3 regions of the Starkeya sp. ORNL1 genome follow, and region 3 is predicted to be linked to each of the others. Evidence: predicted binding sites of a transcription regulator. Region 3 holds the regulator's gene; each other region holds the start of a gene.
The links. Region 3 encodes PhoB, which activates phosphate uptake and scavenging genes when phosphate is short. Its sites were predicted from a motif close to TGTCATNNANCTGTCAT; they were not measured.
Positions count from the first base shown of each region.

Region 1: G3545_RS03790 (acid phosphatase) is a predicted target of PhoB. The motif match lies at 4,526-4,542, and genes of this name have one in related genera.
Region 2: G3545_RS21505 (DUF2794 domain-containing protein) is a predicted target of PhoB. The motif match lies at 4,734-4,750, and genes of this name have one in related genera.

Region 1 is NZ_CP048834.1:779,835-790,026, reverse strand. It holds gene dnaE (DNA polymerase III subunit alpha) at 1-3,170, shown strand, start outside; gene G3545_RS03795 (cytochrome c peroxidase) at 3,179-4,450, opposite strand; gene G3545_RS03790 (acid phosphatase) at 4,667-6,205, shown strand; gene G3545_RS03785 (30S ribosomal protein S2) at 6,590-7,591, shown strand; gene tsf (translation elongation factor Ts) at 7,761-8,684, shown strand; gene pyrH (UMP kinase) at 8,900-9,628, shown strand; gene frr (ribosome recycling factor) at 9,749-10,192, shown strand, end outside.
Region 2 is NZ_CP048834.1:4,521,580-4,531,771, forward strand. It holds gene ccmA (heme ABC exporter ATP-binding protein CcmA) at 1-432, opposite strand, end outside; gene acnA (aconitate hydratase AcnA) at 666-3,347, shown strand; gene G3545_RS21500 (DUF1223 domain-containing protein) at 3,493-4,302, shown strand; gene G3545_RS21505 (DUF2794 domain-containing protein) at 4,899-5,198, shown strand; gene G3545_RS21510 (GNAT family N-acetyltransferase) at 5,244-5,807, opposite strand; gene G3545_RS21515 (LysR family transcriptional regulator) at 5,867-6,937, opposite strand; gene G3545_RS21520 (SDR family oxidoreductase) at 6,936-7,682, shown strand; gene G3545_RS21525 (efflux RND transporter periplasmic adaptor subunit) at 7,839-8,972, shown strand; gene G3545_RS21530 (multidrug efflux RND transporter permease subunit) at 8,982-10,192, shown strand, end outside.
Region 3 is NZ_CP048834.1:3,842,532-3,852,723, reverse strand. It holds gene G3545_RS18300 (ATP-binding protein) at 1-907, shown strand, start outside; gene pstS (phosphate ABC transporter substrate-binding protein PstS) at 1,066-2,112, shown strand; gene pstC (phosphate ABC transporter permease subunit PstC) at 2,289-3,266, shown strand; gene pstA (phosphate ABC transporter permease PstA) at 3,272-4,105, shown strand; gene pstB (phosphate ABC transporter ATP-binding protein PstB) at 4,113-4,937, shown strand; gene phoU (phosphate signaling complex protein PhoU) at 4,965-5,678, shown strand; gene phoB (phosphate regulon transcriptional regulator PhoB) at 5,699-6,400, shown strand; gene G3545_RS18265 (helix-turn-helix transcriptional regulator) at 6,523-7,476, shown strand; gene G3545_RS18260 (hypothetical protein) at 7,747-8,208, shown strand; gene G3545_RS18255 (hypothetical protein) at 8,208-8,708, shown strand; gene phaZ (polyhydroxyalkanoate depolymerase) at 8,752-10,107, opposite strand.

The DNA of each region.
Region 1 (10,192 bases), 3.1 Mb from region 3:
CGCGCATCGTTCTGCTCGCCGCGGATGAGCATGGCTGGCGCAACCTCATGGCGCTGGTCTCGCGCAGCTATCTCGACACCGCCACCGATGGCGCACCGCATATCCGCAGTGCGTGGCTGGAGGACACGACCGATGGCTTGATCGCGCTTACTGGCGGGCCGGATGGCCCGATCGACCGGGCGATCGCGTCGGGCAATGGCGAACTCGCCGAGACCCGGCTGGCCACGCTGGCGCGCCTGTTCGGCGACCGGCTTTATGTCGAGGTCCAGCGTCACGGCGCGGCCGAGGAGCGGGCGGTGGAGGCCCAACTGCTGGAACTGGCCTATCGAGCCGAACTGCCCATCGTCGCCACCAACGAACCCTTCTTCGCCAGCACAGACGACTATGAGGCGCATGACGCGTTGGTCTGTATCGCCGAGGGCCGGCTGGTGGCCGAGAGTAACCGCCGGCAACTGACCCCCGAGCACCGCTTCCGCACCCGTGCCGAGATGATGGCGCTGTTTGCCGATCTGCCCGAGGCGCTGGCCAATACGATCGAAGTGGCGCGGCGCTGCGCCTATCGCCCCCGCACCATCAAGCCGATCCTGCCGCGCTTTACCTTTGACCGCGACGAGGCTGAGGAACTGCGCCTGCAGGCGGAGGAGGGGCTGGCCCGCCGGCTCGCCGTGCACGGCACCGCGCCCGGCCTCGACGAGAAGGTCTATCGCGACCGACTGGCCTTCGAGCTGGAAATCATCACCCGGATGCAGTTCCCGGGCTACTTCCTCATCGTGTCGGACTTCATCAAATGGGCGAAGGCGCAGGGCATCCCGGTCGGGCCGGGGCGCGGCTCGGGCGCCGGCTCGCTGGTCGCCTATTCGCTGACCATCACCGACCTTGATCCGCTGCGCTTCGGCCTGCTGTTCGAGCGCTTCCTCAATCCCGAGCGCGTCTCGATGCCGGACTTCGACATCGATTTCTGCCAGGAGCGGCGCGACGAGGTGATCCGCTATGTGCAACAGCGCTACGGGCGCGATCAGGTGGCACAGATCATCACGTTCGGCACCTTGCAGGCGCGCGGCGTGCTGCGCGACGTCGGCCGCGTGCTGGAGATGCCTTATGGCCAGGTCGACAAGCTCTGCAAGCTGGTGCCGCAGAACCCGGCCAATCCGGTGACGCTGGCCCGCGCCATCGATGACGAGCCGCGCCTCCAGGCCGAGCGCGATTCCTCGCCGGTGGTGAAGCGCGCCTTCGACATCGCGGTGCGGCTCGAAGGGCTGAACCGCCACGCCTCGACCCACGCGGCCGGCATCGTCATCGGCGATCGTCCGCTCGCCGAACTGGTGCCGCTCTATCGCGACCCGCGTTCTGATATGCCGGTTACGCAATACAATATGAAGTGGATCGAGCAGGCCGGACTGGTGAAGTTCGACTTCCTCGGCCTCAAGACCCTGACCGTGCTGCAGACCGCGGTGCGCCTGGTGGCGCAACGCGGCATCACGCTCGATCTCGGCACCATCCCGCTCGACGACAAGAAGAGCTACGACATGCTCACCCGCGGCGAGACGGTGGGCGTGTTCCAGGTGGAAAGCTCCGGCATGCGGCGCGCGCTGGTGGACATGAAGCCGGACCGGCTGGAGGACATCATCGCCCTCGTCGCGCTGTACCGCCCGGGCCCGATGGCCAATATCCCGGTCTATTGCGCGGTGAAGAACGGGCAGGAGAAGGCGGAGTATGTCCACCCCGCGCTCGAGACCAGCCTGAAGGAAACGTACGGCGTCATCATCTACCAGGAACAGGTGATGCAGATCGCGCAGACGCTGTCGGGCTATTCGCTCGGCGAAGCCGACCTGCTGCGCCGCGCCATGGGCAAGAAGATCCGCGCCGAGATGGACAAGCAGCGCGAACGCTTCGTCGACGGCGCGGTGGAGCGCGGCGTCACCAAGGGCAAGTCATCGGAAATTTTCGACCTGCTCGCCAAGTTCGCCGACTACGGCTTCAACAAGAGCCACGCGGCGGCCTATGCCCTGGTCGCCTACCAGACCGCCTATATGAAGGCGAACTACCCGGCGGAATTCATCGCCGCGTCGATGACGCTCGATATGTCGAACACCGACAAGCTCGGCGAATTCCGCCAGGAAGCGCAGCGGCTCGGCATCGTGGTGGTGCCGCCGTCGGTGAACCATTCCGGCCGTGAATTCGCGGTGCGCGACGGCAAGATTTATTACGCGCTAGCCGCCATCAAGGGCGTCGGCGGCCATGCGGTCGATGCCATCGTCGAGGCGCGCGGCGAACGGCCCTTCGCCGATCTCGCCGACTTCGCCGCCCGCATCAATGCCAAGGCACTGAACAAGCGGACTTTGGAAAGCCTGGTCAGCGCCGGCGCGTTCGATACGGTGGAGCCGAATCGTGCCCGCGCGCTCGCCGCCATCGATCCGGTGCTCGCCCATGCGGCGCGGCTCGGAGCGGACGCCGCGGTCGGGCAGAACGACATGTTCGGCAGCGGCGCGGCGCGCGCCAGCCTGCCATTGCCCAACGCCGAGGCGTGGCTGCCGGCCGAGCGGCTGCAGCGCGAATACGATGCCATCGGCTTCTTTCTCACCGGCCATCCGCTCGACGATTACGCCCCGGCACTGGAGCGCCTGCGGGTGCAGCGCTGGACCGACTTCACCCGCTCGGTACGCGCCGGCGCCGCCGCCGGCCGGCTCGCCGCGACCGTCGTCAGCCGGCAGGAGCGCCGCACCAAGACCGGCACCAAGATGGGCATTGTCGGGCTTTCCGACCCGTCCGGCCAGTTCGAGGCAGTGATCTTCTCGGAAGGGCTGGCGCAACTTCGCGAGGTGCTGGAGCCCGGCACCGCGCTGCTGCTCCACGTGTCGGCGGAGTTGCAGGGCGAGGATGTGCGCGCGCGGATCCAAAGCGCCGAGCCGCTCGATGCCGCCGCAACCAAGATGCAGAAGGGGCTGCGCATCTTCCTGCGCTCGCCCGATCCGCTGGAGAGCGTCGCCGCGCGGCTCAATTCGCTCGCGGGCGGCGGGCGAGGGGACGGGCAGGTGGCTTTGGTGCTGCTGCTCGGCGAGCGCGGCGACACCCAGGTGGAGGTGAAGCTGCCCGGCCGCTTCGCCCTGTCGCCGCAGATCGCCGGCGCCATCAAGGCTGTGCCCGGCGTGGTGCAGGTCGAGGCGCATTAGCGCCCGTTCTAACGTGCGGCCTTCTGTGCCATCGCGTTGTCAGCCGACGTCGAGTAGCCGTCGGTCAGCGTCTTCAGGAAGGCGACGACGTCGTCGATCTCGTCTTCCGTGAGTGCCGGGCGATCACCGGGCTTGCCGCCGAACGGCGGATCCTGGTTGAGATTGTCCCAGTAGCGCTCTGGCAGGTCGTTATAGATGGCGATCGTGCCATCCGGTCGACGCGGATAGAAGCGCTCCGGCTCTACGTCGCGATAGATATAGAAGGCGACGGCATCGCGCAGATCGTGAAAGATCCCGTTGTGGAAGAAACTCTTCCGTAGCGCGACGTTGCGCAGTGACGTGGTCTTGAACAGCCCGCAATAGTCCGGCCGATCGCGAAAATCGGTGCGGTAGGGACCACACAGGCCGAGATCGAAATAGGCGGGATCCTGATTGGCGGGGATCGCCATGTTCCGTGGCAGGCCGAGCGCGATCAGCCCGTAATCGGTGAATTGCGGCGGCGTGTCATTGCCATCCCGCTGGCTCAGGTGGCAACTGGCGCAGTTCCCCTTCTCGGGGGCCTCGAACAGCTTCAGCCCGAGCGTCTCCTGCTCGCTCAGCGACGCCTTCCCGGCAAGGTAGGCATCGTACTTGCTGGTATAGGGATAGAGGGTTGGCTGGTCCTGCTCGAAGGCTTCGAAGGCATCGAGCACGGTCCTGAATAGCGCCGCATCATCGTCTGCACCCGCCAGTGCCCTGGCCTCGGCGGCATAGGGCGCGGCGCGAACTGCAGCGACGACGTCGGCCGGGCGGGCATTGGCCATTTCATTGGCGGCGAACAGCGGGAGCATCGCCTGGTCGCGTCCGCGATCGGCCCGCCCGTCCCAGGTCAGCCCGCCGGTCGGGCCGTTGTCGACGCTCGCATCGCCTTCCTCTTCCGAATCGAATTCGTGCTCGTTGAATTGCGGCGTGGCCTGGAGATAGGTCAGCGACGGCACGGCCCGCGTGCCGGGCTGGTCCAGCCTGGCGCCACCAAATTGCACCGGCGCCGCGTTTGCTGGGGAGAATCCGTTCTGCGGAGCGTGGCACGAGGCGCAGGACAGCGATTTCGACGCCGAAAGGCCGGGATCGAAGAACAGCTTATGCCCGAGCGCATCAAGCGCCGCGGCACGATGGATGGCAGCGGCCCGGGATAGGCCAGGGCTTCCCGCGAGGTCGATGGCAGGCCCCTCGGTCGCGATCGACGCCGTCGCGATGCCGACCAGCAGGCCGGCCAACACCAGCCCCGCCCAATGACGCATCTCCGCCACCTTCAACTCCGTGATCAGGTCGGCGCCCGCTGCTGGCGCGCTCGTGCCGATCAGTGATTGGGGAAGATGACAGATCCGTGATGATGGCAAGCTTCAGCGATCACGAAACTGCAATGAGAAGCGCCTAGCTGAGAATAATTGTAAATCTCACCAGACGTATCCAGCGCTCGCGATCAGCGTAAAGCGTTGGTTGCACCACTCCGAGGGATGATTTCCATGAGGCTGCTTCATGCTTTGCTGCTCGCCGGCACCAGCATCGCTGCGATTACCGTAACGATACCTGCCGTTGCGGCATCAGCTGAGCTCGGTAAGATCGATACAGTGGTGGTGATCTATGCCGAGAACCGTAGCTTCGACAATATTTACGGCACATTCCCCGGCGCACGCGGCCTGCAGGGGCTGAAACCCGCGGACTACCAGCAGGTCGACCGCAATGGCGAGCCGTTCAAGGAACTGCCGCCGATCTGGACCGGTCTCACCGCCAAGGGTGTCACGCCTCCGGTGAGCCAGGCCCAGACCGAGCATCTCGCCAATGCGCCATTCGCCATCGACGATCCCGACGGCTTCAACATCTCCGACGCCGTGGTCACGCGCGATCTCTGGCACCGCTTCTATGAAGAGCAGATGCAGATCGATGGCGGCAAGAATGACCGCTTCGTCGCCTATGCGGACGCCGGCGCCCTGGTGATGGGCAACTACGCCCAGGCCAAGCAGCAGCTCTGGGATGTCGCGAAGACGTACACTCTGGCCGACAATTTCTTCCAGGGCGCCTTTGGCGGTTCCTTCCTGAACCATTTCGCGCTGGTCTGCGCCTGTATCCCGACCTATCCGAACGCCGACCAGAGCCCGGCCAAGGACTCGATCTCCAAGGTCGAGGCGGACGGCGTGACCCTGACGCCGGCGGTCAACGCGCCGGCATCGGCGATCGACGGCGTGCCGAAATTCGCCAACAGCAACAATCTGACGCCGGACTTCTATGCGGTGAACACCATGCAGCCGCCTTACCAGCCGAGCGCCAATCCGCCGGCGGAAGGGCAGGACAAGGCGCTCGCCGATCCCAGCAAGGCGACGACGCTTCCGCCGCAGCATGATGTCACCATCGGTGATCTCCTCACCGCAAAGGGGGTGGACTGGGCCTGGTATGCCGGAGCCTGGCAGGCCGCGCTCGACGGCAAGAACGCCCAGCCGACGCCCAACTTCCAGTACCACCACCAGCCGTTCAATTATTTCGTGCAGTTTGCGCCCGGCACCGCGGCGCGCGCCGAGCATCTGCGCGATGGCGGGCTGAACGGCACGGCTTTCATTGCCGACATCGACGCGGGCAAGCTGCCCGCGGTGACCTTCTACAAGCCGCAGGGCAACCTCAACCAACATGCCGGCTATGCCTCGGTCGGTGCCGGCGACGCGCACATCGCCGATCTCATCGCCCATCTGGAGAAGAGCCCGCAATGGGAGCACATGCTGGTGGTGGTGACCTATGATGAGAATGGCGGGTTCTGGGACCATGTCGCGCCGCCCAAGGCCGACCGCTGGGGTCCCGGCTCCCGCATTCCGGCGCTTATCGTCTCGCCTTTCGCCAGGAAGGGCTTCGTTGACCACACGCAGTACGACACGACATCGATCCTGCGCTTCATCACCACCCGCTGGCGCTTGCCGGTGCTGCCAGGCCTGATCGAGCGCGACAAGGCGCTCGCCGCGCACAGCGAACCCCCGATGGGCGACCTGACTGCGGCGCTCGATCTGTGAGCGGACAATCTCCAACAGTCCCTCATCCCCGGGCTTGACCCGGGGATCCAGCCGCGCCGCATGCACCCCATCGAAGTCTGGATCCGCGGGTCAAGCCCGGGAATGAGGCTGGAAAGGTGGTTCCTTCGAGCTCATCGAATTGCGAGCCGGTCGCCTCTGTCTTGCGCGCTGTCCACACCTTGCACCAAGGCGACTCCTCGCTTATAAGCCGCGCCATCCCGCACGCGGACTGCGGCCGGGTGTCCCTGACCTATGGCTGGACCAAGCCCTTCGGGCTGAAGCAGCGTCTTAAATCAGGTGCACCATACGGCCGTTCCGGTGCCGCGACCGAAATTCCTCGGTCCGGCGTTCGTCCGCGGAGGCTCAACCGGAAGAGAGACGACAATGGCACTCCCTGATTACAGCATGCGTCAGCTTTTGGAAGCTGGCGTGCACTTCGGCCATCAGGCCCACCGCTGGAACCCGAAGATGGCTCCCTTCATCTTCGGCACCCGCAACAACATCCACATCATCGACCTCGCCCAGACGGTGCCCTCGCTGCACCGTGCGCTGCAGGCGGTGTCCGACACCGTGGCCCGCGGCGGCCGCGTGCTGTTCGTCGGCACCAAGCGCCAGGCGGCCGATGCGGTCGCCGACGCGGCCAAGCGCTCGGCGCAGTATTATGTGAATTCCCGTTGGCTCGGCGGCATGCTGACCAACTGGAAGACCATTTCGCACTCCATCGCCCGGCTGAAGAAGCTCGAGGAAGTGCTCGCGGCCGGTGAAGGCGTCGGCTACACCAAGAAGGAGCGCCTGACGCTCCAGCGCGAGCGCGAGAAGCTCGACCGCGCGCTTGGCGGCATTCGCGACATGGGCGGCCTGCCGGACCTGTTGTTCGTGATCGACACCAATAAGGAAGACCTCGCCGTCGCCGAGGCCCGCCGCCTCGGCATCCCGGTCGCGGCCATCCTCGACACCAATTGCGATCCGGACGGCATCGCCTTCCCGGTTCCCGGCAATGACGACGCCGGCCGCGCGATCAACCTCTATTGCGACCTCGTCGCCCGTGCCGCCATTGACGGTATCGGCCGCGCCCAGGGCGACATCGGCGTCGACCTCGGCGCCGCGGAAGCCCCGCTGATGGAGGATCTTCCTTCCGGCGAGCCGCAGTGGCACGGCTTCGAGCCGCTCTCCGGCCCGCGCGGCATTGCCGACGACCTGAAGAAGCTCACCGGCGTGTCGCCGGCGATCGAGAAGAAGCTGACCGATCTCGGCATCTTCCACTTCTCGCAGATCGCCTCGCTCGATCCGCAGGATGCGCACCGCATCGGCGAAGAAGTGGGCTTGCCCGGCCGCGTCGATGGCTGGATCGCCCAGGCGAAGGAACTCACCGCCGAAGTCGAGTGACCGGCTCGGACTTCAGGCGGCAGGGGGCTTGGAGCGCGTTACTTGAAATTGGATCGACCAGATCCAATTTAGCGTGATCTAGCCCTACGTAACACTAGGCACGGCCGGCCCGGAACCCTCCGGCCGGCCGTGCTTTCGAATGACACATTAATTCGTGCGAGGAAGTGACATGGCCAACATCACCGCGGGCATGGTGAAGGAGCTGCGCGAGAAGACCGGCGCGGGCATGATGGACTGCAAGAACGCGCTGAACGAGGTCGAGGGCGACATCGAGGCCGCCATCGACTGGCTGCGCAAGAAGGGCCTCGCCAAGGCCGCCAAGAAGGCCGGCCGCGTCGCTGCCGAGGGCCTGATCGGCCTTGCCGTCTCCGGCACCTCCGGCGTCGTCGTCGAGGTGAATTCCGAGACCGACTTCGTTGCCCGCAACGACCAGTTCCAGGCGCTGGTGCGCGACATCGCCAAGGTCGCTCTCGGTGCGGCCGATGACGTCGAGGCGGTGAAGGCCGCTTCCTATCCGGCTGGCGGCACGGTCGCTGAGGCGGTCAACAACGCTGTCGCCACCATTGGCGAGCACATGAATCTGCGCCGCTCGAAGAGGCTCGAAGTCTCGGCCGGCGTCATCGGCACCTATGTGCACGGCTCGGTGGGCGAGGGGCTCGGCAAGATCGGCGTGCTGGTCGCGCTTGAATCGACCGGCAAGACGGATGAACTCGCCGCACTCGGTCGCCAGATCGCCATGCACGTCGCCGCCGCCAGCCCGCAGGCGCTTGACGCTGCCGGCATCGACGCGGACGTGATCGCGCGTGAGCGCGCCGTCCTCGCCGACAAGGCCAAGGCCTCCGGCAAGCCGGACAATGTGGTCGAGAAGATCGTCGAGAGCGGCCTGAAGACCTACTTCAAGGAAGTCACGCTGCTCGAGCAGCCCTTCGTCCACGATGCCTCCAAGACCGTCGCCCAGGCGGTGAAGGAGAGCGAGGGCAAGGTCGGCGCGCCGATCAAGCTCGTCGCCTTTGCGCGCTTCGCGCTCGGCGAAGGCGTGGAGAAGGCCGAGAGCGACTTCGCCGCCGAAGTCGCGGCTGCTGCTGGCGTCTGATTCGGATCTGACACGTGGATAAGCACGCCGTGCCCCCTCGCGGGTGGTGCGGCGTGCTTTATTGTGCCTGCGAATATGGATCGGACCTGGATCAAGCCGCATTCAGTCCGGTCATTCAAACGCAGAAAACGTGCTTGATTTCAAAGTATTAGAGCATCTTGTCAGCATCCGTCCGATGCTCTAGTCCCGGCGCAACAAAGCGAGAGGCCAGCGTGATGTCAGCGGAAGCGGGCAGACCCCTCTATAAGCGCGTGCTCGTGAAGGTATCGGGCGAAGCGCTGATGGGTACCGAGGCATTCGGCCTGCATTGGCCGACCATCGAGCACATTGCCCGTGACCTCGTCGAGGCCCGCCGCACCGGGGCGGAGATCGCCGTGGTGGTCGGCGGCGGCAACATTTTGCGCGGCGCCAGCGTCGCCGGCGAGGGGCTCGACCGCGCCACTGCCGACCATATGGGCATGTTGGCGACCGTGATGAACGCGTTGGCACTGGAGAAGGCGGTCGAGGCGGCGGGTTCGCCGGCGCGCACGCTCTCCGCCATTCCCATGCCGACCATTTGCGAGCCCTATGCGCGCCAGCCGGCGGCGCGGCATCTCGCGCGCGGGCGCGTCGTGCTGCTGGCCGGCGGTACCGGCAACCCGTATTTCACCACCGATACCGGCGCCGTGCTGCGCGCAGCGGAACTGAGCTGCAATGCGGTGATGAAGGCGACCAATGTCGACGGCGTTTATACCGCCGATCCCAAGCGCGATCCCACTGCCACGCGCTATGAGCGGCTGACCCATGACGAGGCCCTCGCCAAGGACCTGAAAGTTATGGATGCCGCTGCCTTTGCCCTCGCGCGCGAAGCCAAGCTCCCCATCATCGTGTTCTCGATCCGCGAGCCCGGCGCCATTGCCGCCGCCATTCGCGGGGAGGGCAGGGCCACCACGGTCGCTCCCTGAACACCGTCATGCACCCTTGCATAGCGGGCCTAAACCATCGGATATAGCGCGGTTCCCGGCAGCCATGCTGCGCTTCCGGATTCCGGCTATGGCCGGGTAATGCACGATAAGAGGTCCAGAATGGCCAATGAACCGATCGACGTAAGCGACCTCAAGCGCCGCATGCAGGGCGCGATCGGCGTCCTCAAGCACGAACTCGGCGGGCTGCGCACCGGGCGCGCTTCGGCGAGCCTGCTGGAGCCGATCCAGGTGGATGCCTACGGCTCGCACATGCCGCTGAACCAGGTCGCTTCGGTGAACGTCCCGGAGCCGCGCATGCTCTCGGTGCAGGTATGGGACCGCGGCATGGTCTCGGCTGTCGAGAAGGCAATCCGCGATTCCAACCTCGGCCTCAATCCGCAGACGGAAGGCCAGGTACTGCGCGTACGAATTCCTGAACTGACGCAGGAGCGCCGTCAGGAACTGGTCAAGGTCGCGCACAAATATGCCGAGGCTGCGCGCGTCGCGGTGCGCCATGTGCGTCGCGACGGGCTCGACCTCATCAAGAAGGCCGAGAAGGACGGC
Region 2 (10,192 bases), 680 kb from region 3:
GCGGGCGACGATGAGGCGGGCGAGCGCAAGGCGACGCTTCTGGCCGGCGGAGAGCACCGCGACCGGCAGGCGGGCAAGCGCGGCGAGGCCGACTTCTGCGAGCGCCTCATCGACCGACAGCGCCGGGCTGCCCAGCACGGTGCGCCAGAAGGCGAGGTTCTCGGAGACGGAAAGCGCGGCCTTGTGGGCATCGAGGTGGCCGAGATAGTGCGCCTGCTCGCCAAGCGGGACATCCGACAAGCCGCCTTCCAGCCGGACCGTGCCGGCCTGCAGCGTCGCGAGCCCGGCGAGGAGCCGCAGCAGCGAGGACTTGCCGGTGCCGTTCGGTCCGGTCACCACCAGCGCCTGCCCTTGGTCGAGCGAGAAACCGAGATCCTGGAACAGCAGGCGGGAGCCGCGCGTGCAGGACAGCCCTTCAGCGATCAGCCGCATGGTGTCCCCAAATGGTGCTCGCTTCGGCGCCCCAACCACACGTTGCGGCGCACTATTTGCCCTCGCACTGCATCATCCCTCTATGATCGCCGTTTGAAATCGCTCTATAAAGAAAACCGAACGACGTACCGTCCCATGGCAGGAAGCCCTGCGAGCTATAGCCCGCGGCTCCGTCCTGTCCAAGTTCCGGCGGTATGCCGATGGCGCCATTCCTAATTCGGGGACGTGTTTCCGTGGCACTCGACAGCTTTCATTGCCGTAAGACCCTCACCGTCGGTTCCAAGAGCTACACTTATTTCAGCCTCCCCGATGCCGAGAGGAATGGCCTCGAGGGAGCCTCCGCGCTGCCCTTTTCGATGAAGGTGCTGCTGGAGAACCTGCTGCGCTTCGAGGATGGCCGCTCGGTCACCAAGGACGACATCATCTCCATCAACGAATGGCTGGTGAATCGCGGCAAGGCGGAACGCGAGATCGCCTACCGTCCCGCGCGCGTGCTGATGCAGGACTTCACCGGCGTTCCGGCGGTGGTGGATCTCGCCGCCATGCGTGACGCCATGGTGCATCTCGGCGGCGATCCCAAGCGCATCAATCCGCTGGTGCCGGTCGACCTCGTCATCGACCACTCGGTGATCGTGAACTTCTTCGGCGACAACACCGCGTTCAAGAAGAACGTCGAGGAAGAGTACAAGCAGAACCAGGAACGCTACCGCTTCATGAAGTGGGGCCAGTCGGCCTTCGCCAATTTCCGCGTGGTGCCGCCGGGCACCGGCATCTGCCACCAGGTGAACCTTGAATACCTGTCGCAGGTGGTGTGGACCAAGACCGAGGATGGCGAGACGCTCGCCTATCCCGATACGTGCGTCGGCACCGACAGCCACACCACCATGGTGAACGGCCTGGCCGTGCTCGCCTGGGGCGTCGGCGGCATCGAGGCGGAAGCCGCCATGCTCGGCCAGCCGGTGTCCATGCTCATCCCCGAGGTGATCGGCTTCAGGCTGACCGGCAAGATGAATGAGGGCATCACCGCCACCGATCTCGTGCTCACCGTCACCCAGATGCTGCGCAAGAAGGGCGTGGTCGGCAAGTTCGTCGAATTCTTCGGCCCCGGCCTCGACCACCTCTCGCTCGCCGACCGCGCCACCATCGGCAACATGGCGCCCGAGTATGGCGCGACCTGCGGCTTCTTCCCGACCGACAGCGAGACCATCGCCTATCTCGACGAGACCGGCCGCGAGGCCGACCGCGTCGCCCTGGTGGAGGCCTATTCCAAGGCGCAGGGCATGTGGCGTGATGCCAGCACGGCGGATCCGGTCTTCACCGACATCATCGAGCTCGATATCTCGACGGTGCTGCCCTCGCTCGCCGGCCCGAAGCGCCCGCAGGACCGCGTGCTGCTCTCCGGCACCAAGGCCGGTTTCCTCGCCGCGCTGGAAGGCGAGTTCAAGAAGCCGGGCGAAGCCGGCAAGCGCGTGCCGGTGGAAGGCAAGGATTACACGATCGGCCATGGCGACGTCACCATCGCCGCCATCACCTCCTGCACCAACACCTCGAACCCGAGCGTGCTGATCGCCGCCGGCCTGCTGGCCCGCAACGCGGTGGCGAAGGGCCTCACCTCGAAGCCGTGGGTCAAGACCTCGCTGGCGCCGGGCTCGCAGGTGGTCGAAGGCTATCTCAACGCCTCCGGCCTGCAGAAGGAACTCGACGCCGTCGGCTTCAACCTGGTCGGCTTCGGCTGCACCACCTGCATCGGCAATTCCGGCCCGCTGCCGGAGCCGATCTCCGAGGCCATCAACAAGAACGACCTCGTCGCCGGTGCCGTGATATCGGGCAACCGCAACTTCGAGGGCCGCGTCAATCCGGACGTGAAGGCGAACTATCTCGCCTCGCCGCCGCTGGTGGTCGCCTATGCGCTCGCCGGCTCGCTGCAGATCGACCTCACCACCGAGCCGCTCGGCACCGGTTCCGACGGGCAGCCGGTGTTCCTGAAGGACATCTGGCCGTCGAACCAGGAGATCGCGACCTTCATCCGCGAGAACGTCACCAAGAAGATGTTCCAGGAGAAGTATGCCGACGTCTTCAAGGGCGACGAGAACTGGCAGAAGATCGCGGTGCCGAAGGGCGAGACCTATGCCTGGGACGACCGCTCGACCTATGTGCAGAACCCGCCTTATTTCGACGGCATGGAGATGGATCCGGAGCCGGTCACCGACATCATCAAGGCGCGGGTGATCGGTCTGTTCCTCGATTCCATCACCACCGACCACATCTCGCCCGCCGGTTCGATCAAGGAAGCGAGCCCGGCCGGCGAATATCTGCGCGACCACCAGGTGCGCCCGGCCGACTTCAACCAGTACGGCACGAGGCGCGGCAATCACCAGGTGATGATGCGCGGCACCTTCGCCAATATCCGCGTCAAGAACCAGATGCTGGGCGGCAAGGAAGGCGGCTTCACCCGCCACTGGCCGGATGGCACCGAGATGCCGCTCTACAACGCCGCCATGCTCTACAAGCAGGAAGGCGTGCCGACCGTGGTGTTCGCCGGCAAGGAATACGGCACCGGCTCCTCGCGCGACTGGGCGGCCAAGGGCACCAAGCTGCTCGGCATCCGCGCCGTGATCACCCAGAGCTTCGAGCGCATCCACCGCTCGAACCTGGTCGGCATGGGCATCGTGCCGCTGACCTTCCAGGGCGACGAATCCTGGCAGTCGCTCGGCATCAAGGGTGATGAGGTCGTCACCATCCTCGGCATCGAGGGCGACCTGAAGCCGCGCCAGACGCTCATTGCCGAGATCGTGTTCGGCGACGGCACGGTGAAGGAAGTACCGCTCACCTGCCGCATCGATACGCTCGACGAACTCGATTATTTCCGCAATGGCGGCATCCTACAGTACGTGCTGCGCAACCTCGCGGCGTAGCCGTAACGGACCCGGGCGGGCGCGTTGCGCCCGCTCACTCTTCCGTGCGGAGCGACACCCGAATGTGACTGGTGCCGGCTTCCCGCCCGTCCTATTGCCTTAACCCGGTCTTCGGACGGGTGCGCTGAAGGACGCCTCCAACATTATGATTCATGTATTGCCGCGCCATCTGGCGCCGTGCCACATCGTCGTCATCGGCATCCTTCTGATCGTTGGCTTGCCCGTCGCGGCATTGGCCGAAGACGCCGTCGTCACCCCGGTGGCGGCGGGCATGCAGCCGGCCCCCCACGCGGTGCCGGCGCCGAAGGCAGTGGTGGAACTTTTCACCAGCCAGGGTTGCTCTTCCTGCCCGCCCGCCGACAAGCTGCTGGGCGATCTCGCCAAGCGGCCGGACGTGGTCGCGCTGACGCTGGCGGTCGATTACTGGGACTATCTCGGCTGGAAGGACACGCTGGCCAAGCACGGCCATTCGCTGCGGCAGAAGGCCTATGCCAAGGTGCGCGGCGACGGCAAGATGTTCACGCCGCAAGTGGTCCTCAATGGCAGCGTGATGGCGGTGGGCAATGACGAGGATGCGCTGGACGGCGCGCTAGCCTCGGCCGCCGTGCCGCGCGTGCCGGTGGCGATCGCCACCACAGACGGCAAGCTCGCGGTGAAGGTGGGCACCGGCACCATGGCCGGCGCCGGCCATGGCGAGGTGTGGCTCTGCCCGCTGGCGAGCGACGTGACGGTGAAGATCGGCCGCGGCGAGAATGAAGGCTCGACCATGACCTACCACAATGTGGTGCGGGGTTGGACGCGGCTCGGCGAATGGAATGGCGGCGAGGTCCGCTTCGAGACCGGCCTCGACGAAATCCGCGCCGATTCCATCGATTCCGTCGCGATCCTGGTGCAGTCCGGGACGCAGGCGAGCCCCGGCACCATACTCGGCGCCGCGCTGGCGCCGCTGCCCTGAGCGGCTGGTCCGACGTTCAATTCAAGCAGGGAACCTGGCTTTACGCATGCGGTGCCGCTGAATCTCCGAGCCAAGCACGGGGAACGAGGGCCGGTCAGGATCATGCGCACAAAAATAGGGCCGGCTGGGGAGCCGGCCCGAGATTTCAATCGGGGGATTGAACCTACGCGGAACGATAGGCCGGCCCACTCAACGCCACGGGGGGCTGGGGGGCTGGGAAACCGGAGCGCTTCGCGGACCGGCCCAACGCTATGGTGTGAAAATGGCCTTGCGCGTTGGCGTTGCAAGGGCCGAAATCGGGCGACTTCATGATTTCGGTTGACGAGCGCGTGAGCTTACCGCGCGAATTCGCCGCCCTTTTACCCCGCTACGGCATATCACCCCGAATTGGTCAACAATGCCGCTTGAAGCCGGCCGGCCCGAGGACGATCATGACGGGTGAATGACGGCCCGTACCGGGCGCGACTAGGGAGGGGCCATTGGCCGATATCGAACCCATAGCGTTTCACGCCGGGCGCCGCGAGTGGCCGGCGGAGCGGCCGCCCGAGAGACAGGTTGCGGACAGGCCCGCCACAGACAAGCCGGCCAGCGAGAAGATCCCCTGCGTGACTTTCGACCGCCGCGAACTCGACCGCATCCTTCACCTCTATGGACGCATGGTGGCGCTGGGCGAATGGCGCGACTACGCCATCGACTTCATGAAGGAGCGCGCGGTGTTCTCCATCTTCCGCCGCTCCACCGAGGTGCCGATCTACCGCATCGAGAAGGATCCGCGGCTCGCCCGCAAGCAGGGCGCCTATACGGTTGTTACGCAGACCGGCCTGATCCTGAAGCGCGGTCACGACCTCGCCCGGGTCATCGCGGTACTGGACAAGCCGGTACGGGCGGTGGGTTAGAGCCTGTTCCGCAAAAGTTGGAGAACTTTTGCGATCAGGTCGCATCTAGTCCGCGTCGCCCGGCGCGCGGATTGCCGCCTCGCCGAGCGGGCGCTGCATCAGCACGGTGTCGAGCCAGCGGCCGTGCTTGAAGCCGACCGCCTCCAACGTCCCTACCAGACGAAAGCCAAGGGCGGCGTGCAGGCCGATGGAGGCTGCATTGGCGCTGTCGCCGATCACCGCCACCATCTGGCGGAAGCCGCGACGCTCGGATTCATGCACGATCGCACTGAGCAGCGCCCGGCCGATACCGCGGCCTTGGGTTTCCGGCCGCACATAGACTGAATTCTCCACCGTCCAGCGATAGGCCGGCCGCGTCCGATAGGGGCCGGCATAGGCATAGCCGAGCACGCCTTGGCGCGGATCTTCGGCGACGAGATAGGGAAATCCGCCGGAGATGAGCCGCGCCATGCGGATGGCCATCTCAGCATCGTCCGGCGGCTCGGTCTCGAAAGAGGCGGTGCCGGTGCGCACCGCATCGGCGTACAGCGCGGCGATGGCGGGCATGTCCCCGGGCTCGACGGTGCGGATGACGGGGGCGGTGGGGATCAGGGGCGTGGGCTCGTTCATGACGGTTCTATAAGGGAAGCCCATCGGGCGCCAAAGCGGAGGATCAGATCTCCCGCCGGTCAGTGCGCCGATTTCTTCGAAACGCGCTCGATGAGCCTATCCAGCTGTGAAAGGAACAGCTTCAGGGTCGCGGAGGTATTCATTGTCTTGTAGCCGACCACGAGATCTATCGTCGGTGGGTGGCCACTTAGCGGCCGGCTTATGACAGACCAGGGCAGGAAGTTCTGCGCATAGGCAGGCAGCAGCGCCACGCCGCGGGTGGAGGCAACGAGCGACATGGCCATCGCCAGATTATCGACCTCGTGTTCGGTTGCCATGCCGAGGTCCAGCCGCTCCAGATAGGCGTCGATGACCAGCCGCAAGGCGGGGGCGGTCTTCGATACATTGATGAAGGTCTCTCCCTTCAGCTCATGCGGATCGATGGCGGCCTGCCGCGCCAGGCGATGATCGCTCGGCAATATGACGACGAGCGGCTCGGTCGTGACCACCTTGAATTCCAGTTCGGGGAAGCGCGGCTCCGGCCGCATGAAAGCGAGGTCCAACTCGCCGTCCTTCAGGGCGTCGGCGAGGTCGGGCGAATACCGGCTGGCAATGGTGACCTCCATATTCGGCAGTTCGTCCCGGAGGATGCGCATCGCTTCCGGCAGCCAGTCCATCTCCTGGCCAGTGAGGAAGCCGAGGGCGAAAGTCGGCTTGGCCGGCCTCGCGATCCGCCGCGCCGCTTCCTTGCCGGCATCGACCTGGGCAAGCGCCAGGCGCGCGTGATCGAGGAAGACGCGGCCGGCGGCGGTGAGCTCGACGCCGCGGGCATGGCGGAGCAGAAGCGGGGCGCCGACCTCGTATTCCAGATCCCGTATCTGGCGGCTCAGCGAGGGTTGGGCGGTGTGCAGGCGCCGCTCCGCCGCGGTGGTCAGGCTGCCCTCCTCGGCGACGGCGATGAAGTAGCGAAGGTGTCTGAGTTCCATCCCGGCCATGCCTGCGAGATATGACTGGCAACTTACAAAGTCTTTTTCGGCCGAGCCATGGAAATCTAGGTTACGGGCCAACCGGAAGGCAATTCGTTGGCGGGCTCGGCCTGCAGACTGAGCGCGATCCGGGTGGTTGCCATATACTGGAGGACTGGCTGTCATGGAAAAGCTTCTGGGAAAGACCGCTCTCGTCACCGGCGCCTCTCGCGGCATGGGTCGCGCCAGCGTCCTGGCTCTTGCGGAGGCCGGAGCGCAGGTGCTGGTCCATTATGGCAACAGCGCAACCGAGGCTGAGGCCGTCGTCGCGCAGATCCGCAGCCAAGGCGGGCGTGCCGATGCGTTGATGGCCAATCTCGCCGCGCCGGACGGTCCCCATCAGCTGGCACGGCAGGTTCGCGCCATCGTCGGCGATCGGCTCGACATACTTGTCGCCAATGCCGGCATATCCAGGAACGCAACCATCGAGGAGACCACGGTCGAGGATTTCGACGCGCTGTTCGCCGTCAATGTCCGCGCACCCTTCTTCCTGGTGCAGCAATTGCTGCCGATCATGAGCCACGGCAGCAGCATCATCATGGTGTCGTCGCTGGCCGCTCATGCCGCCGTCGGCACGCTGCCGGCCTATTCGGCGACGAAGGGCGCGGTGGACACGCTGGTCAAGCACTTCGCGTCAGCGCTCGGCGCCCGCGGCATCCGCGTCAACGCCATAGCGCCCGGCGTCATAAATACCGACATGTCGAGCTTCGCCAAGACCGAGGAGGGGCGTGGCTATGTGCTCGGCATGCAGGCCTTGCAGCGCATCGGCGAGGCCGATGATGTCGGACCGGTCGCTGTCTTCCTCGCGTCCGAGGATGCACGCTGGATCACCGGCGACACGCTGCGGGTCGATGGCGGGTCGAAGCTGTAAGCGCATCTGGCCCGGCTAAGCCAAAGGGCTGATGCGACCACCGGCGAATTCTTGACCGTGCACCGGGCACACGCGCTAGGATCGCGCCAGCTGATGACGAGGGCAGGTCGGATGCAAGTCGCACGCACGCATGGATCGGGCCTGAACTCAATCGGCATGCGTCTCGGCGCGGCCCTGTTGCTGATGGCCGGCGCCGCGCCGGTGCTGTCGCCAGCGGTAGCGCAGAACGCGCCGCCGCCGGCCGTGACCGTCGCCAAGCCGTTGATGAAGGATGTCGTCGAGGTCGATGACTTCATCGGCCGCTTCGAGGCGGTGGACCAGATCGACATCCGCGCCCGCGTCTCAGGCTATGTCGACAAGATCCATTTCACCGACGGCGCGATCGTGAAGGCGGGTGATCTGCTGTTCACCATCGACCAGCGTCCCTACCAGACGGCGCTCGACGAGGCCGAAGCGAGCCTGGAATCCGCCAAGGCAAGGCTCGACTTCGCCACTGCCGATTTCGAGCGGGCGAAGAATCTTCGCCCGACCGGCTACATCGCGCTGCAGAATTTCGACGAGCGCGCCCAGACGCTGGCCACCGCCAAGGCCGATGTCAGCCGCGCCATGTCGACGCTGAGCCGCATGCAGCTCGACATACAGTTCACCGAGATCCGCGCTCCGATCTCAGGCCGCATGTCGCGGCGCTATGTATCGATCGGCAATCTGGTGACGGCAAACGACACGATCCTCACCAACATCGTGTCGGTGGACCCGATCTACTTCAATTTCGACGTCGATGAGCGGTCCTATCTCGAATACCAGAAGGTCACCGCCGGCGCGCTCAACGTGTCGCGCGAGGATCGGCTCAATGAGGTGCTGGTCGCAACCTCCGACGAGACCGAGCCGACGCACAAGGGGCGCATCGACTTCACCGATAATCGCCTCGACAATGCCAGCGGAACGCTGCGTGCCCGCGCGGTGCTGGACAACAAGGACCTGTCCTTGAAGCCGGGCCAGTTCGGCCGCATCAGCATCCTCGCTTCGGACAAGTACCAGGGTGTGCTGGTGCCGGAGGAGGCGCTCGGCACCGACCAGGACAGCCGCGTCGTCTTCATCGTCGGACCGGACAATGTCATCAGCCAGCGAAAGGTGCGGGTCGGTCCGCGCCGCGACGGCTACCGCATCATCCGCGAGGGGCTGAAAGGCGACGAACTCATCGTCGTCAACGGGCTGGCGAAGGTGCGGCCCGGCACCAAGATCGAGCCGAAGCTGACCACGCTGCCTGCCGTCGCCGCTGCGCCGAACTGAGGGAAGACCATGCGCTTCTCTCATTTCTTCATCGACCGGCCGATCTTCGCCGCGGTGATCGCGATCGTCATCTCGCTGGTCGGCTTCATTGCCTATCTCGGCCTGCCGGTGGCGCAATATCCGGAGATCGTGCCGCCCACCATCGTGGTGCGGGCCTCCTATCCCGGCGCCAATGCCGAGACCGTCGCGGCCACGGTGGCGACGCCGCTGGAGCAGCAGATCAACGGCGTCGAGAACATGCTCTACATGTCCTCCTACGCCACCAGCGACGGCAACATGTCGCTGACCATCACCTTCAAGCTCGGCACCGACCTCGACCAAGCGCAGGTGCTGGTCCAGAACCGGGTCGCGATCGCCCAGCCACGCCTGCCGGAGGAGGTGAGCCGCCTTGGCGTGACCACGCTCAAATCGTCGCCCGATTTGATGATGGTCATCCATATGTTCTCGCCGGACGACACCTACGACCAGCTCTATGTGTCGAACTATGCGCGCAACAATATCCGCGACGACCTGCTGCGGCTTGAGGGCGTCGGCGATCTCACCATTTTCGGCGAGCGGCAGTACAGCATCCGCGTCTGGCTCGATCCCGACAAGCTGGCGACGCTGGGCCTGACCTCGTCCGACGTGGTCAAGGCGATCCAGGCGCAGAACGTCCAGGTGTCGAGCGGTGCTTTGGGCCAGGAGCCGATCAGCTCGGACGCCGCCTTCCAGATCACGGTGAACACGCAAGGGCGGTTCCAGGACGCGGCACAATTCCGCCGCGTCATCGTCCGCTCCACCGAGGACGGCAAGCTGACGCGCCTCGGCGACGTCGCCCGTGTCGAGCTCGGCGCGCAGGACTACGTCACCAATTCCTATCTGGACGGCAAGCCGGCGGTGGCGATGGTCATCTTCCAGCGACCGAACACCAATGCGCTGGCCACGGCCGCCGAGATCATCGCCAAGATGGAGGAGCTGAAGCAGGCCTTCCCGCAGGGGCTCCAGTACACCATCGTCTATAATCCGACGCGGTTCATCGCGGAGTCGGTGAATGCCGTCTATCACACACTCGGCGAGGCGGTGCTGCTCGTCGTGCTGGTCATTCTGGTGTTCCTGCAGAGCTGGCGCTCGGCGCTGATCCCGATCATCGCCATCCCGGTCTCGCTGATCGGCACCTGCGCGGTGATGGCGGTGTTCGGCTTCTCGCTCAACACGCTGACGCTGTTCGGCATGGTGCTGGC
Region 3 (10,192 bases):
GTTCGCGGTGCGCGTGCCAGAAGTGCTGGAGGCGGTACGTGCGGCAGGTTCGGGCGGTGGGCCGCGCCAGGTCGAGTTCGCGGAGCGGGTGCCGCTCGACCGTGCGATCCAGGCCGACATCGTTCCGGTGCGTTTCGCCGGCCAGGAAGGCGGCCCGCCCGACGTGATCCTGCTCATCTTCCACGACATGACGCAGCAGCGCCGTGTCGAGCAGATGCGGGTCGATTTCATCGCCAATGCCAGCCACGAGTTGCGCACGCCGCTGGCCTCGCTCTCCGGCTTCATCGAGACCCTGCAGGGCCCGGCGCGCAACGACGCGCAGGCGCGCGAGCGCTTCCTCAAGATCATGGCGGCGCAGGCACGGCGCATGTCGCGCCTGATCGAGGACCTGCTCTCGCTGTCGCGTATCGAATTGAACGCGCATATGCGCCCGGAGGCCGAGATCGACCTCGTCGCCGTGGTCGGCCATGTCCGCGACACGCTCGCCCCGCTGGCCCGCGAGCGCGACGTCGAAGTCGGCTTCGAGACGCCGGGCCGGCCGATGATGGTGCGGGGCGATCGCGACGAATTGATCCGGGTATTTGAAAATCTCGTCGAAAACGCTTTGAAATATGGCGGGTCGGGTGGACGGATCGAAATCCGCCTTGCCTTCGAAGCTTCCGATGCGGTAGCGTCCGTGCGTGACTTCGGCCCGGGCATCGCCCCTGAGCATCTGCCCCGCCTTACCGAGCGTTTCTACCGGGTCGACACCGCGCATTCGCGTGAGCAGGGCGGCACCGGCCTCGGCCTCGCCATCGTCAAGCACATAGTGGCACGCCACCGCGGCCGAATGGGCATTGAAAGCGTTCCCGGGGAAGGCGCGACATTTACTGTCCGCCTGGCAGTAATCGCGTCCGGCACACGCTAATTATCTACTAAAATCAACAATCTGACGTGTCATCCGGATGTCATCCGGAAGTCATAGAACCTTGGCGCCGGGCCGTTAAGAGTCCGTTGTGAAGCTTTTTCCGTCGCCTCCGGCCACGCCCGGAACGCAACCGGACACACGAGCTAAGGAGAAGACCCTTGAAATTCGCCAATATTCTCGGCGCTGCCGCGATCGCGGTTGGCAGCCTCGTCTCGGGCGGCGCTTTCGCTGCCGACATCAATGGCGCTGGCGCGTCTTTCCCCGCGCCCGTCTACCAGGCCTGGGCCGCCGGTTATAAGGCGAAGTCGGGCACCGGCATGAACTATCAGTCGATCGGTTCCGGCGGTGGCCAGAACCAGATCGTCAACCGCACCGTCGATTTCGGCGCGTCGGACGCCCCGATGGCTGACGACAAGCTCGCCAGCAACAACCTGCTGCAGTTCCCGACCGTGATCGGTTCGGTCGTCGCGATCGTGAACCTCGAGGGCATCGAGAGCGGCCAGCTGAAGCTCTCCGGCCCGGTGCTTGCCGAAATCTACCAGGGCAAGATCACCAAGTGGAACGACCCCAAGATCGCCGAGCTGAACAAGGGCGTGAAGCTCCCTGAGCTCGCCATCGTCCCGGTCTACCGTTCGGACTCCTCGGGCACCTCCTTCGTGTTCACCTCCTACCTCGCTGCCGCCAGCGCGGACTGGAAGTCGAACGTCGGCGCCGCCACCTCCGTGCAGTGGCCGACCGGCGCGGGCGCCAAGGGCAATGAAGGCATTGCCGGCACCGTGAAGAACACCAAGGGCGCCATCGGCTTCGTCGAGTACGTCTACGCCGCCGCCAACAAGCTGACCACCACCGACCTGATCAACAAGGCCGGCAAGGCCGTGAAGCCGACCGAAGCCGCCTTCATGGCCGCCGCCTCGGCCGCTGACTGGAAGAACGCGAAGAACTTCGCCGCTTCCATGATCGACACCGCCGGCGAGACCGCCTGGCCGATCGTCTCCGCCACCTACATCCTGCTGCCGAAGAACCCGTCCAACGCCGCGCAGTCGGCCGAGGCCATCAAGTTCTTCGACTGGGCGTACGGCAAGGAAGGCGACGAGATCGCCGAGAAGCTGCACTACATCGCGCTGCCGGACTCCGTCGTCGAGGACGTCCGCAAGGCGTGGAAGGCCGAAGTGAAGGCCGACGGCAAGGCCGTCTGGACAAACTGATCAAGACTCGAAGGGCGGCTGGCGCTTCGGCGCGGCCGCCCTTTATTCCTGTCTGATAGGTGCCTGATCGCGTTGCGTGCGTACGAGCGTGCCTGTGAGTGCCTGAAGTTGTTGAGGGTGCCCTGCTCGCCGGGGTGTTGATCGCGGTTACCGGCTGAGGCCGAAGGAATTTTCAAATGGACGCCACTTTGGGCGGAAGTTCCGCCGACACGGCGCTGGTCACGAGCCACAAGCCGACCGGAAAGATCAGCGATCCGATCTTCGTCGGCCTGCTCTGGGCGAGCGGCATTGCCGTTCTGCTCATTCTCGGCCTCATCATCGCGATGCTGTTCGAGGGCGGCCTGCCCGCGCTCCGCGAGTTCGGCATTTCCTTCCTGTGGTCCACGTCGTGGAATCCGGTCACCGAGAAGTTCGGCGCCGGCGTCATGGTGTTCGGCACGCTGCTCAGCGCCATCATCGCCGTCATCGTCGCGCTGCCGCTGTCCTTCGGCATCGCCTTCTTCCTCACCGAGATCGCGCCCGGCCCGCTCCGCCGCCCGATCGGCGTCGCCATCCAGCTGCTCGCCGCCGTGCCCTCCATCATCTACGGCATGTGGGGCTTCTTCGTCGTGGTGCCGCTGATCGCCGCCTACGTCCAGCCGCCGCTGATCGAGTGGCTCGGCCCGATCCCGGTGCTCGGCGCGCTGTTCCAGGGCCCGCCGCTCGGCGCCGGCATGCTCACCGCCGGCCTGATCCTGGCGCTGATGATCCTGCCCTTCATCACCGCGATGTTCGTCGAGGTGCTGGAATCGGTGCCGCCCATGCTGAAGGAATCCGCCTTCGGCGTCGGCGCCACCACCTTCGAGGTCTATCGCAACGTCTCGGTGCCCTATGGCAACACCGCCATGGTCGGCGCGGTGATGCTCGGCCTCGGCCGCGCGCTGGGCGAGACCATGGCCGTCACCTTCGTCATCGGTAACGCCACCCGCATGTCGGCCTCGCTGTTCGCGCCGGGTGCCACCATCGCCTCGACCATCGCCAACGAGTTTCCTGAAGCGTCGATGGGCTCGCTGAAGCTGCAGTCGCTGCTCCAGCTCGGCTTCATCCTGTTCGTCATCTCGTTCATCGTGCTTGCGCTGTCGCGCATGCTGGTGCGCTCGAAGATCAAGGGCTGATCGTCATGGCATCGCTCGCTGCCCGCCGCGCCACCGACTTCACCGTGAAGGCCATCTCCACCGGCTTCGCCGTGCTGTCCCTCGTCATGCTCGCCTGGATCCTGTGGACCCTCTTGTCCCGCGGCCTCCCGGCGCTCGGCCCGCACGTCTTCACCCAGATCACCGCGCCTCCCGGCGCCGGCGGCGGCCTCCTGAATGCCATCGTCGGCTCGCTGATCCAGATCGTCATCGCGCTCTTGATCGGCACCCCGATCGGCCTGATGTGCGGCACCTTTCTTGCCGAGAACGGCAGGGGAACCCGGATCGCCGGCGTGGTGCGCTTCGTCAATGACGTGCTGCTCTCGGCGCCCTCGATCCTGATCGGCCTGTTCGTCTATCAGCTGCTGGTCGTGCCGTTCGGCGGCTTCTCCGGCTGGGCCGGCTCGATCGCACTGGCCATCCTGGTCATCCCGGTGGTGGTGCGCACCACCGAGGACATGCTGAACCTGGTGCCGATCGGCCTGCGCGAGGCAGCCTTCGCGCTCGGCGCGCCGCAATGGAAGGTCGTGACCATGGTGACCTGGCGCGCGGCGCGCGCCGGCATCACCACCGGCATCCTGCTCGCGCTCGCCCGCGCCGCCGGCGAGACCGCGCCGCTGCTCTTCACCTCGCTCGGCAATAACGGCTGGTCGATCGACCTGTCGCGGCCTATGGCCAGCCTGCCGATCGCCATCTATCAATACGCCGCCAGCCCGTTCGACGATTGGGTCGCCCTCGCCTGGGCCGGCGCGCTGATCATCACCGTTGGGGTGTTGACCCTCAACATCCTCTCCCGCCTTGTCCTGGCGAAGATGAAGTGAGCCGGCCATGAACTTTGCACCCGACACCTCCCTCGACATCGCCGCCGCCGTCAACCGCGCCAACGTCGTCGGCTCCGCCGCGACCAAGCTCAAGGTCGAGAAGCTGAATTTCTACTACGGCGACAACCACGCGCTGAAGAACATCAATTTCGAGATTCCCGAGAAGCGGGTTACCGCGATGATCGGGCCGTCGGGCTGCGGCAAGTCCACGCTGCTGCGCATCTTCAACCGCATGTATGCGCTCTATCCGGGCCAGCGCGCCGAAGGCAAGATCAGCTTCGACGGCGTCGACCTGCTCGGCAAGAACCTCGATTCCACCGTGGTGCGCTCGCGCATCGGCATGGTGTTCCAGAAGCCGACGCCGTTCCCGATGTCGATCTACGACAACATCGCCTTCGGCGTGAAGCTGCATGAGAGCCTCGGCAAGGCGGCGATGGACGAGCGCGTCGAATGGTGCTTGCGCAAGGCCGCCATCTGGGAGGAGACCAAGGACCGTCTCCACACTTCCGCCCTCGGCATGTCGGGCGGCCAGCAGCAGCGCCTGTGCATCGCCCGCACCATCGCGGTGAAGCCGGAAGTCATCCTGCTCGACGAGCCGACCTCGGCGCTCGACCCGATCTCGACCTCCAAGATCGAGGACCTGATCGACGAGCTGAAGCAGGACTTCACCATCGTCATCGTGACGCACAACATGCAGCAGGCCGCCCGCTGCGCCGACCTCACCTCCTTCTTCTATCTCGGCGAGCTGATCGAGGTCGGCCCGTCCAACGAGATCTTCACCAATCCGCGCGAGCAGCGCACCCGCGACTACATCACCGGCCGCTTCGGCTGATGCCGGGCGACGTGAGAGGCTTGACCCATGACTGAGCATATCGTCTCGTCCTTCGACGCGGACCTGAAGGATCTTGGCCGCAAGGTCGTGGAGATGGGCGGCCAGGCGGAGCGGCTGGTGGCCGATTCCGTGCAGGCGCTCGTCAAGCGCGACGCCGAGCTGGCGCAGAAGGTCATCGTGCTCGACGGTCCGGTGGACCTGCTGCAGCGCGAGATCGAGGAGAAGGCCATCCTCACCATCGCCCGCCGCCAGCCGCTCGCGCACGATCTGCGCGAGATCGTCGCCGCCATGCGCGTCGCCAACGACCTCGAGCGCATCGGCGACCTCGCCAAGAACACCGGCAAGCGCGTCCTCGCGCTGACCGGCGAGTTCCATCCGCAGAAGCTGGTGCGCGGCGTGGAGCATATGTCGGGCATGGTGCTGGAGCAGCTGAAAGAGGTGCTCGACGCCTATGCCAGCCGCGACGACGCCCGCGCGCTCCAGGTGTGGAAGCGCGACGGCGAGATCGACATTCTCTACACCTCGCTGTTCCGCGAACTCCTCACCTATATGATGGAAGACCCGCGCAACATCTCGCTGTGCACGCATCTGCTGTTCTGCGCCAAGAACATCGAGCGTATCGGCGACCACGCCACCAACATCGCCGAGACGGTGCATTATCTGGTGACTGGCCAGCTTCCCGCCGAGGAACGCCCGAAGCAGGACACCACCAGCATCACCAGCGTGGCGTTCCCTGCTTGATCTGAGCGGAAAGACGGGTCATGCCGACCAACATACTGATCGTGGAGGATGAGGAGCCCCTCACCCTCCTTCTTCGCTACAATCTGGAATCCGAGGGCTACGCGGTCGAAAGCGTCGGGCGTGGCGATGAGGCCGAGACCCGGCTGCGCGAAAGCGTACCGGATCTCGTCATCCTCGACTGGATGCTGCCGGGCCTGTCCGGCATCGAGCTCTGCCGGCGCCTGCGCGCCCGGCCGGAGACCGAGCGCATGCCGGTGCTGATGCTCACCGCCCGCGGCGAGGAGACCGAGCGGGTGCGCGGCCTCGCCACCGGCGCCGATGACTATGTGGTGAAGCCGTTCTCGGTGCCGGAGCTGATCGCCCGCGTGCGGGCGCTGCTGCGCCGCGCCAAGCCGGACCACATCGCCACCCTGCTGCGCGCCGGCGACATCGAGCTCGATCGCGAGACCAAGCGGGTCTACCGCGCGGGACGCGAGCTGCATCTTGGCCCGACCGAGTTCCGCCTGCTGGAGTTCCTGATGCAGTCGCCCGGCCGCGTCTTCACCCGCGAGCAATTGCTCGACGGCGTGTGGGGCCAGGACGTCTATATCGACGAGCGCACCGTGGACGTGCATGTCGGGCGCCTGCGCAAGGCTCTGAATCGCCCGCGCCAGCCCGACCCGATCCGCACCGTCCGCGGCTCCGGCTACTCATTCAACGAGATGTTCGCCCGCGCGCACTGAGCGGGCGTCACCCATCGCTGATGGCGATTGCGCGTCCCGGGCGGACGCTGCGTCACGTGTTCACCGCACATTCAGGCCGTCCACTCCACCCCTTCGCTGGGTCGATACCTAGCGGGGGACCGATGCAGCGCCTTTCCACCGACGACGTGCCGCGCCGGGACCGGCTCGCCTTCGTGCATGACTTTGTCGGCCGCCACGCCGCCGGCATGGAATTCAGTCCCCTGGACCCCGAGAATTTCCGCGTCGAGCTCGCGGCATTCCAGCTGCCCGGCAATGTGCTGGTCGCCGAGGCCAGCTATTCCCCGGTCGCCGGCACCCGCACCCGCGAAATGCTGAATGACGGGCGCGACGCCTATCAGCTGATGATCCACACCACGGAGCATGAGGCCTCGGTCGAGGGCCGCGCCGCGGTGAAGATCGCGCCCGGCGCCCTGATGATCATCGATCAGAGCGCGCACAATTCCTGCCGCCTCCCCGAGACCCGCCTGAAAGTGGTCAATCTCGACCGGACCCGGCTGAAGAAACTGGTGCCGCGCATCGATGAGCGGCCCTGCTACTTCCTCCCCGAGGCGACATCCGGCATGAACCTGTTTGCCGGCTATTCAGACCTGCTCCGCCGCACGCCGCCGCAAGGCGAGAGGGCCGGCCGCGTCGCGGCGGATCATCTTTATGATCTGGTGGCGCTGCTGCTCGACGCCGCCGTTCCAGGCGGCGGCGCCCGCAACATGCGCGGCGTCGGTGCGGCCCGGCTCGAACTGGTGAAGCGGCACATGCGCGCCCGGCTCGGTGATCCCGGCCTCGGCATCGAAGTGGTGGCGCGCCGCCAGGGCATCACCCCGCGCTACATCCAGCGCCTGTTCGAGGCGGAGGGCGCGAGCTTCTCCGAGTTCCTGCGCGACTGCCGGCTGGATTTCGCCTTCCGGCTGCTCGACGCGCCGGACGGCGGGCGCACCATTGCGGCGATTGCGTTCGAGGCGGGATTCAGCGACCTCTCCAGTTTCAACCGCGCCTTCCGCCGCCGCTACGCCATGACCCCCTCGCAGGTACGCGCCGAGGCGATGCACCGGCGTTTTTGAGAGGCGGGTTCAGAGTTCGCTTGAGCCGACTTGGCCCGCTCCATACGCCCTCATGCCCGGGCTTGACCCGGGTACCCAGACTTCGACGAGGTGCGTGCGGCTTCGCTGGATCCCCGGATCAAGTCCGGGGATGAGGGCTGTTCTCAGTTTTCCGCTCATCCCGACCCGCCTGTTCGCCCCCTGCATAGTTCGTTCGCCGGGCGCCGAGACGCTCAACGTTCTGCCGTCGTAGGCATCGCATCGTCGGACGGCGGGCCGCAGGCGCGCCGCGTGGCTGGGTCGGCACCAACCACCGCGGAGGCGGAAGAAAACGACATGAAGGCATGGATACTTCTCGCGCTCGGCCTCGCCACGGCCGCGTGCAACCAGACGCTCGGCACCGCCACAGCGCGCCAATCGAACCCGGAAAGCGCGGCGGCAGCGCCCACAGAAAGCGATGCTGCGTCAGTCAAAGGGTCGGCCACGGGCTCGAAAGCCTCCGCTCAGTCGGCAAAGCAGATCGTAGCAGTGCAATCCGCTGCCCAGCGCTGCGCCGACGCCGCGCAGGAGATGGCGAACAAGCAGACCCAGGCGGCGATGCTCGGGGGTGCGCTCTCCATGGTCGGAGGCTTTGGCGGCATGGCCGGGCAGGGCGGCGCCATCGCCGCGCAGGCGGCTTCGGTCGGCGGTTCGGTCATCCAGTCGCAGGCCGGCGCGCAGGCTCAGGCCGCCATGGCACAGGAGTGCCGCTGATGCGCCGCGCACTCCTGATGATGAAACTCTTGCCGCTGTTCGCCCTGCTGCTCGCCTCGCCGGCCTCCGCACTGACCGCGCAGGAGGCCGGCAAGGTGGTAGGGCTGATCGAGAAGCTGCAACCGAGCTTCGGCACGCTCGCCTATCACGACGAGGTTGCCGACGATTGGTATGAGCGCGACGAGGTCGGGCAGGGTCTCATTGCCCGCGAGGGCTTCAGCAAGGCGAGCTGGAGGACGGCGCTCGACGCCACCATGCGCGGCTATCTCGCCGGCATTCCGCAGAGCGAGATCGATGCGCTGTTCGCCGAGTTGCGCCAGAGATTGGCCAGGAGCCCGAAGATGACCGCCACGCAGAAGAGCGCGGTGGAGAGCTTCGTCGCGGAGGAATATGGCGAGCTGAAACAGCTGCGCACGGAGGGTGCGCCCTATGAGGCCGTGGTGCGGCCCTTCGCGGTTCGGCTGCGTCGCCTGCTGCCCGAGCGCCTCGCTGACGAGTAAGGCGCGAAGCGGATACCGGGCTCGCCCCGGTATCTCGCGTCAATTACTCCACGCCCGCCGGGGCACTGTTGGATTTCTTGTTCGGCCAGTTATTGGAGAGGATGAAGTCGGAGATGCGCGGCGCGATCTCGGAGCGGAAGCGCGAGCCGTTGAACACGCCATAATGCCCCACCGCCGGCTGGAGATAATGCACCCGCTTCTCTTCCGGGATGTTGACGCACAGCCGCTGCGCCGCCTCGGTCTGGCCGACGCCGGAAATGTCGTCATTCTCGCCTTCGACGGTGAGCAGCGCGACATTGCGGATCTTCGAGGGATCGACCGGCAGTCCGCGATGCGTCATGCGGCCGAGCGGCAGATCGTGGCGGATGAACACCGTCTCGATGGTCTGCAGATAGAACTCGGCGGAGAGGTCCATCACCGCCAGATATTCGTCATAGAATTCACGGTGCTTCTCGGCGGAATCGCCGTCGCCCTTCACCAGATGGCGGAACATGTCGGAATGCGCCTGGAGATGCCGCTCCAGGTTCATCGAGACGAAGCCATGGAGCTGCAGGAAGCCGGGATAGACCTGGCGCATCACGCCGGGATGCGGAAACGGCACCGACGTGATGACGTTGCGGCGGAACCAGTCGAGCCCGCGATCGATGGCGACGTCGTTCACGATAGTCGGGCTTTCGCGGGTGTCGATCGGGCCGCCCATCAGCACCATCGAGGCCGGGACGTGCGGGTCGTCCTCCGCCTCCATGCGCGCCACGGCGGCGAGCACCGGCACCGCCGGCTGGCACACCGCCATCACATGCACGCCGCCGCCGAGGCGGTGCAGCATGCTGATGACGTAGTCGATATAGTCGTCGAGATCGAACCGCCCCTCCGTGAGCGGCACCATCTTGGCGTCGACCCAATCGGTGACATAGACGTCGTGGTTCGCCAGCATCGTGCGCACCGTGCCGCGCAGCAGCGTGGCGTAGTGGCCGGACATCGGCGCCACGATCAGCAGTTTCGGCTGCGGCCGGCGCGGCGCGTGCTCGAACACCCGCTCGAAATGCAGCAGCCGGCAGAACGGGCGTTCCCACGCCGCGCTCACCCGTACCGGAACCTGCGTCGCGCCCACGGTGACGCTGTCGATGCCCCAGTCCGGCTTGCCGTAGCGCCGGGTGGCGCGCTCGAACAATTCGCACCAGGCAGCGGCCGACTTGCCGAGCTGAGTGTGCGCCAGCGGATTGACCGGGTTGCGGTAATACAGCCGGCCGGCATCGGCCAGCGCGCGATAGGGGTTCAGCGCCGCCTGCCCCATCTCGAACATCCAGTAGAGCGGGCGTGACAATGCCGATGCCGCCTCGATCGAGGGATCCGGCAATTCATCGGCATGCAATGCGTTGCCGAACACTCCGATTGCCATCTGCGGCTCCACTCCCGTCGCCGGCGCGTCCCGTCGCCAAGCTTGTGCGTTGCAACATAGATAAGCGCTTGGTGCGGCGCGTCAA